DNA from 2 places in the Agrobacterium vacciniicorymbosi genome. Region 2 is predicted to be linked to the other one. Evidence: predicted binding sites of a transcription regulator. Region 2 holds the regulator's gene; the other holds the start of a gene.

Region 1 (3,913 bases), on a different contig from region 2:
TGCCCATATGACCATGCTGCATGGCATCATTCCCGATAGCTGGCTGCCGCTGGGTGCCTATGCGTTTCTGGGTCAGGCCTGGAATATTTCCACCGAGTTCCAGTTCTACCTGATTGCACCGCTGGCCTTCTGGTGCCTTCACCATTCCAGCAATCTGGTGCGCGTCGGCTTCCTTGCGGTCTCCGTTATCGGTGTCTGGTATTTCCGCCATTGGCCGAATGGGGCGATCCTCGCCAACTACGCCATCTATTTTGCGGCGGGCATCGCCAGTTATTATCTCTGGAAAATGCGCTGGGACGACCAGCCCTTCATGTCGCCGCCAGTCGTTTTGCCGCTGGCCGCCATTGTCGGTTATTTCGATTTGGCCATCGGCGCGTGGATTTTCGTCTTCACCAGCGCAATCATGGTACGCGACAAGGGACGCAAGAAGGGGTTCGTGGCAATGTTTCTGGAGCACCCCGCCATGATGTTCCTGGGCACCGTCTCCTACTCGCTCTATCTGCTGCACATGATCCCGCTTTACGGCTGGATGTATGTGCTGAACGATCAGGGCTTCAGCCAGGCTACCTATTTCGCCATGCTGGCGGCGCTCACCTTCGCCACAGCCATCCCCTTCTCCTACCTCGCGCATAAATATGTGGAGCGGCCATTCTACCGGTCGAAGACGCACCGCACACCCTCTGCGGCAACGATGCGGCCTGCTGTCGAAGGAAAGTAATCAGATGTGCCGCCACCTCCTGCGGCGGCACATCACATCAGCCAGAGCCGAAGAACGCCGCCTGCTATGCCAAGCACCAGCACCGGCACCATGCCGACTTTCCAGCGCATGAGCATCAGCAGAGACAGGACCAGCAGTCCGGTCGCGATGGGATCGAGCGTATTCCAGACCGGCCAGGATATGCCGGGGCCGAAGCTTAGCGGAACAGCGATGCGCTTGACCTCGCCAAACAGCACATGCAGTCCAAACCAGATAGAGAGGTTGAGGATGACACCCACGACCGCTGCCGTGATTGCCGAAAGCGCAGACGACAGAGCGCGATTATTGCGCAGCTTTTCGACATAGGGTGCGCCAAGAAAAATGAAGATGAAGCTCGGCACGAATGTCGCCCACGCCGTGACCGTCGCGCCCAGAACGCCTGCCACCATCGGGTCCAGCCACTCTGCATGGCGAAAGCCGGCCAGAAAGCCGATATAGGGCAGCACCAGCACCAGAGGCCCGGGCGTGGCTTCGGCCAGTGCCAGACCATCCAGCATTTCGCCGGGGGAAAGCCAGCCATGGGTCTCCACCGCCACCTGCGCGACATAGGCCAGCACCGCATAGGCCCCGCCGAAGGTGACGACCGCCATGCGCGAAAAGAAGCTTTGCAAGGTCGCCAGCGTTTCCGGCGCGGAGAAAAGGAAAATCAGCGCCAGCGGGATTTGCCATATCACCAGCCCCAACACGAGCCCTTTCACCCGAGAGAAAAGCGTGACCGGTGTCGTCTCCGCATCCGTCTCGCTTAATTCAACGGCGGCATGACGCGGGCGCAGAAAGCCGATCAGACCCGCCGCGAAGATGACAAGCGGAAACGGCAGGCCGAAAACGAAAAGCGCAATGAAGGCTGCGGCTGCGATGCCAGCCAGAAAACGGCTGACCAGCGCCCGTTTCGCCACCCGGATCAAGGCTTCGATGACAATGGCCAGCACGCAGGCTTTGAGGCCAAACAAAAGACCGGGCAGCCAATGCGTATCCTGATAAAGACAATAGGCCGCGGCAAGTCCCACGATGGCGAAGAAGCCCGGTAGGATGAACAGCGTCCCCGCAACGATACCGCCCCGCACGCCATGCATGAGCCAGCCGATATAGGTAGCCAGTTGCTGCGCCTCCGGACCCGGCAGCAGCATGCAATAATTCAGCGCATGCATGAAGCGGGCTTCAGACACCCACCGTTTCTCATCCACCAGCACACGGTGCATCATGCCGATCTGTCCGGCGGGACCGCCGAAGCTGAGACAGCCTATGCGGGCGAAGACGGATGTGAGCTCGGCGAGAGACGGTTTGGCTGCGGGTGGCGGGTTTATAATATCTGTCATGAACCGCTGATAACCATTTTACATGAAATATTTCCGACAGGGCGTTCTTGACTCACCACAGGCACAGCCCTATCTCTGCCTCGCTAGCACTCTCCAATGAGGAGTGCTAACACTTATCACGCGGACCTTTGATGGGTTCGTACAGGTCATTTGATCGAGGGATTAGACTAATGACAAGCACAACATTCCGTCCGCTGCATGACCGCGTCGTAGTCCGTCGCGTTGAGTCTGAAGCAAAGACCAAGGGCGGCATCATCATTCCTGATACCGCCAAGGAAAAGCCACAGGAAGGCGAAATCGTCGCTGTTGGCACCGGCGCTCGCGACGATAGCGGCAAGCTCGTTCCTCTGGACGTCAAGGCTGGCGACCGCGTGCTGTTCGGCAAGTGGTCCGGCACCGAAGTCAAGCTCGACGGCGAAGACCTTCTGATCATGAAGGAATCCGACATCATGGGCGTTATCGGCTGATTTAAGCCGGTTTTCTCATCCTTACATGACAACCAATGGGCAATGAGCCCGGGAGTTTTCTACCATGGCAGCTAAAGAAATTAAATTCGGCCGCACAGCGCGCGAAAAGATGCTTCGTGGCGTCGACGTTCTCGCAGACGCAGTGAAGGTAACGCTTGGTCCTAAGGGCCGTAACGTCATCATCGACAAGTCCTTCGGCGCACCACGCATCACCAAGGACGGCGTTTCCGTCGCCAAGGAAATCGAACTTGAAGACAAGTTCGAAAACATGGGCGCACAGATGGTCCGCGAAGTTGCTTCGAAGACCAACGACATCGCCGGTGACGGCACCACGACTGCGACCGTTCTTGCACAGGCCATCGTTCGCGAAGGCAACAAGGCTGTTGCAGCCGGCATGAACCCGATGGACCTCAAGCGCGGTATCGACCTCGCTGTTTCCGAAGTTGTTAAGGACCTTCAGGCCAAGGCCAAGAAGATCTCCACTTCCGAAGAAGTTGCACAGGTTGGCACGATCTCTGCAAACGGCGACAAGCAGGTCGGTCTCGACATTGCTGAAGCCATGCAGAAGGTTGGCAACGAAGGCGTTATCACCGTCGAAGAAGCCAAGACCGCTGAAACCGAACTTGAAGTCGTTGAAGGCATGCAGTTCGACCGCGGTTACCTGTCGCCTTACTTCGTCACCAACCCTGAAAAGATGGTTGCTGACCTGGAAGACGCCTACATTCTTCTCCACGAGAAGAAGCTTTCGAACCTTCAGGCCATGCTGCCTGTTCTCGAAGCTGTCGTTCAGACTGGCAAGCCACTCGTCATCATCGCTGAAGACGTCGAAGGCGAAGCTCTTGCTACACTCGTCGTCAACAAGCTGCGTGGCGGCCTGAAGATTGCTGCTGTTAAGGCTCCTGGCTTCGGCGATCGCCGCAAGGCAATGCTCGAAGACATCGCGATCCTGACCGGCGGTACGGTTATTTCCGAAGACATCGGCATCAAGCTCGAAAACGTCACGCTCGACATGCTCGGCAAGGCGAAGAAGGTTTCGATCTCCAAGGAAAACACGACGATCGTCGACGGCTCGGGCCAGAAGTCCGACATCGAAGGCCGCGTTGCACAGATCAAGGCTCAGATCGAAGAAACTTCTTCCGATTATGACCGCGAAAAGCTGCAGGAACGTCTTGCCAAGCTCGCTGGCGGCGTTGCCGTTATCCGCGTTGGCGGCTCCACGGAAATCGAAGTCAAGGAACGCAAGGACCGCATCGACGACGCTCTGAACGCGACACGCGCTGCTGTTCAGGAAGGCATCGTCCCAGGCGGCGGTACTGCTCTTCTGCGCTCTTCCACGAAGATCACCGTCAAGGGTGCAAACGACGACCAGGAAG
Region 2 (3,913 bases):
GGCGCATTCCGTGCGTGGCAGGCGGCGGCCCTCAGCGACGACATCACAGCCACGGTCGCGGTCAACTGGATGGGAACGGCCAAGGGCCTGATGGTGCCCGGCAACAACCAGCTGCGTGGCGGCTCTGCGTGGCACATGACGCATCCCGGCTTGATGCAGCATATGGACTACCCCGATGTCGCCAGCCTTGCTGCCCCCAACTCGATGCTGATCTTGGCAGGTGAGAAGGACACGCTTTTCCCGCCTGCGTCCGTGACGGAAGCCTTTGGGAAGATGAAAGATGTCTGGGCTGCGTGGAATGCGGCGGATCGGTTCGAAAGCAAAATTTGGCCGGGCGGCCATGTGTTCGAAGCGGATCAGCAGGACTATGCGTTTGACTGGCTGGATAGGCAGTTTGGGCGGTGATTTCGACTGAAGCGACCGTCACCCCGGACTTGATCCGGGGGCCAGTGACCCGACGTCTGTCGGGTCGAAGGACTCTTTCAGCCCAAGGACTTGGGCTGACTGGATTCCGGCTCAAGGCCGGAATGACGGAAGACCGAGGTTAAGCGTCTTTCTCATTAACGCCGCTGGTGCCCGGCTCTGCCGTGACAGGCACTTCGCCCTTCGGGCCACCCTTGGCAACGCCGACCATCGCAGGGCGCAGAACTCGTTCACCGATAGTGAAGCCAGCCTGTACCACCTGAACGACGGTGTTGTTCGGAACCGCCGTGTTGGGGATTTCGAACATGGCCTGATGGAAATTCGGGTCGAATTTCTGGCCTTCCGCATCCATCTTGCGCACGCCGTGACGTTCCAGCGCAGACAGCATGGCGCGCTCGGTCATGTCGACGCCTTCGATCAGGCCGGTAATGCCCGCTTCGGCATTGGTCTTCAGTTCCTCGGGAATGGCTTCGAGAGCGCGGCGAAGATTGTCGGATACGGCCAGCATGTCGCGGGCGAAACCGGCGACGGAATAGGCCTTGGCATCCTTCACTTCACGCTCGGTGCGGCGACGAAGATTGTCCATTTCGGCGGCAAGGCGCAGGAATTTGTCGCGCAGATCGGCATTTTCGGCCTTCAGCACATCAATCGGATCGGGCTCTGCCTGCTCGGGCACAGCGTTCTCCGCCGTTGCCGCTTCGTTAGCCTCGTCTACGACGTCTGCGTCAGGTCCGGCTTTATTTGTGTCATCGGTCATGACGTTCTCCAGCTTCACATGTGTAATGGCTTAGTGTTAGGGGTTGCGCCCGATATCGAGCTTTGCCAAGCAAAAATCAAGGCTTGCCAGTCAAACCATCTAGGATTCAATGATGTCTTTTCGATATCAGCGTCTTTGGCTGGAAAGCCGCGCCATGATCTGGGCGGTATAATCGACCATGGGCACGATGCGCGAGTAATTGAGCCTCGTCGGGCCAATCACGCCCACGGCGCCCACCACGCGGTTCTCATCGTCCCTGTAGGGCGCAACGATCAGCGATGAGCCGGACAGCGAAAACAATTTGTTTTCCGACCCGATGAAAATTCTGACGCCGGAACCGGTCTCGGCCAGATTGAGAACCTCGATCAGATTGTCCTTGCGCTCCAGATCGTCAAACAGCAACCGCACGCGGTCGATGTCCTCTTCCCCCGCCAGCCCTTCCAGCAGGTTGGAGCGCCCGCGCACGATCAGCCGTCCGAGCTTGCCCTCTTCATTGTCGCCAGACCACACCGCCAGTCCGCGCGTCACCAGATCCTGCGCCAGCGTGCTGAGCGCCGTCTGAAGCTCGGATTTCTGCTGCAGGAGTTGCGTGCGCAATTCGGGAAGCGTCTGACCTGACAGATGGGCGTTGATAAAGTTTGCGGCCTCCGTCAGCTGCGAGGAGGTAATACCGGCGGGCAGATCGATGATGCGGTTTTCGACCTGATTGTTGTCACCCACCAGAATGGCAAGCCCCTTCGTCGGCTCGAGACGAATGAACTCAACATGCTTCAGCACCGCGTCACTCTTGGTCGTCAACACCAGACCCGCACCACGCGACATGCCAGAGAGCATGCGGCTGGCTTCGGTGAGCAGACCCTCTATCGGCTGCTCCCGGCCCGAAACGGGGCCGATCTGCCGGTCGATGCTGGCGCGCTGCTCGGCGGGCAGATCGCCCACCTGCATGAAGGCATCCACGAAAAAGCGCAATCCGGTCTGGGTGGGCAGACGACCGGCGCTGATATGCGGCGAATAGATAAGGCCCAGCTCTTCCAGATCGCTCATAACATTGCGCACGGAGGCGGGGGAGAGTGACATGGGCAACAGGCGAGACAGGTTGCGCGAGCCCAGCGGCTCACCATTTTCCAGATAGCCTTCGACGATGCGGCGGAAGATTTCGCGCGAGCGATCATCCAGCAACGCACCCGGTTCTTTTCCGATTGGAGGAGAAAGGCCCATTTCGCTCGCTCTTCATAATGTCAGTAACAAAGCGAATATAGTCTCTCGCGTCGTTAAGTGAAAACGGAAATTCCGTACAGGGTAAACCCAAGCCCGCTTTTCCTTTGCAAAACCGGTGTCGCGGCCTTAGAAGGCGGAGATCAAAACGGAGACGAACCATATGCGGCCTTCAGGCAGAAAAACCGATCAGATGCGCAAAGTTTCTTTCGAGCGCAATTTCTCCAAGCACGCCGAAGGTTCCTGTCTGGTAAAATTTGGCGATACGCATGTTCTCGTCACCGCCAGCCTTGAAGAAAAGACGCCACCATGGCTGCGCAACAGTGGCAAGGGCTGGGTCACCGCCGAATATGGCATGCTGCCCCGCTCCACCCATGAACGCATGCGCCGCGAAGCCGCATCCGGCAAGCAGGGTGGCAGAACGCAGGAAATCCAGCGTCTCATTGGCCGCTCGCTGCGCGCCGTGGTCGATCTGCAGGCGCTGGGCGAGCGCCAGATCAGCATCGACTGCGATGTCATCCAGGCAGACGGCGGCACCCGCACCGCCTCCATCACCGGCGCATGGATTGCCCTTCACGATTGCCTGAAGTGGATGGAAAGCCGCAACATGATCAAGGTGGAGAAGGTCCTGAAAGACCATATCGCCGCCATTTCCTGCGGTATTTTCGCCAGCCAGCCGGTAATCGATCTCGATTACCTCGAAGATTCCTCGGCTGAAACCGACGCCAATTTCGTCATTACCGGCTCCGGTGGCATTGTCGAAATTCAGGGCACAGCCGAAGGCGCACCTTTCTCGGAAGAAGAATTTCTGACGCTGCTCGGCCTTGCCAAGACCGGCTGTGCGGAACTCGTTGAGCTGCAAAAGCAGGCTATTGCCTGATCCGGAGCGGAAGACCATGCGCAAACTCGATACACGCACCATTGTCGTTGCCAGCCATAACAAGGGCAAGATCGCCGAAATCGCCGACCTGATCGGCCCCTTCGGCTTTTCCGCCAAGTCGGCTGCGGAGCTGAACTTCGCAGAACCCGATGAGACCGGCACGACCTTCGAGGAAAATGCGGCGATCAAGGCTTTGGCCTCGGCGCAAGCCTCCGGCCTGCCCGCATTGTCCGATGATAGTGGCTTGGTGATCGACGCACTGGATGGCAATCCCGGCGTCTACACGGCCAATTGGGCCGAGACGGCGGACGGCACGCGTGATTTCGCCATGGCAATGCAGAAGGTAGAAGACGCACTTCAGCAACGTGGCGCAACCGAACCTTCCGCCCGCACGGCCCGCTTCGTCAGCGTGCTGTGCCTTGCATGGCCCGATGGTCATACGGAGTTCTTCCGCGGCGAAATCGAAGGCACGGTCGCATGGCCACCGCGCGGTACAAGCGGCTTCGGCTACGATCCAGTTTTCCAGCCGGAAGGCTACGAGACCACCTTTGGTGAAATGAGCGCCGAGGAAAAGCACGGCTGGAAGCCCGGCGATCCGCAGGCTCTCTCCCACCGCGCCCGCGCCTTCAAAAAATTCG

The links. The regulator HrcA, encoded in region 2, represses chaperone genes, less so after heat shock. The targets are predictions, from matches to a motif close to GTTAGCACTCNCNNNNNGNGAGTGCTAAC.
Region 1: the regulator HrcA is predicted to act here: its motif matches at 2,156-2,184, upstream of groES (co-chaperone GroES).

Annotation. Positions count from the first base shown of each region.
Region 1 covers NZ_JBETMF010000004.1:333,517-337,429, reverse strand. The annotation lists gene ABUK73_RS09225 (acyltransferase family protein) at 1-718, shown strand, start outside; gene chrA (chromate efflux transporter) at 751-2,073, opposite strand; gene groES (co-chaperone GroES) at 2,244-2,540, shown strand; gene groL (chaperonin GroEL) at 2,605-3,913, shown strand, end outside.
Region 2 covers NZ_JBETMF010000010.1:100,403-104,315, reverse strand. The annotation lists gene ABUK73_RS16425 (dienelactone hydrolase family protein) at 1-405, shown strand, start outside; gene grpE (nucleotide exchange factor GrpE) at 545-1,180, opposite strand; gene hrcA (heat-inducible transcriptional repressor HrcA) at 1,307-2,398, opposite strand; gene rph (ribonuclease PH) at 2,559-3,275, shown strand; gene rdgB (RdgB/HAM1 family non-canonical purine NTP pyrophosphatase) at 3,292-3,913, shown strand, end outside.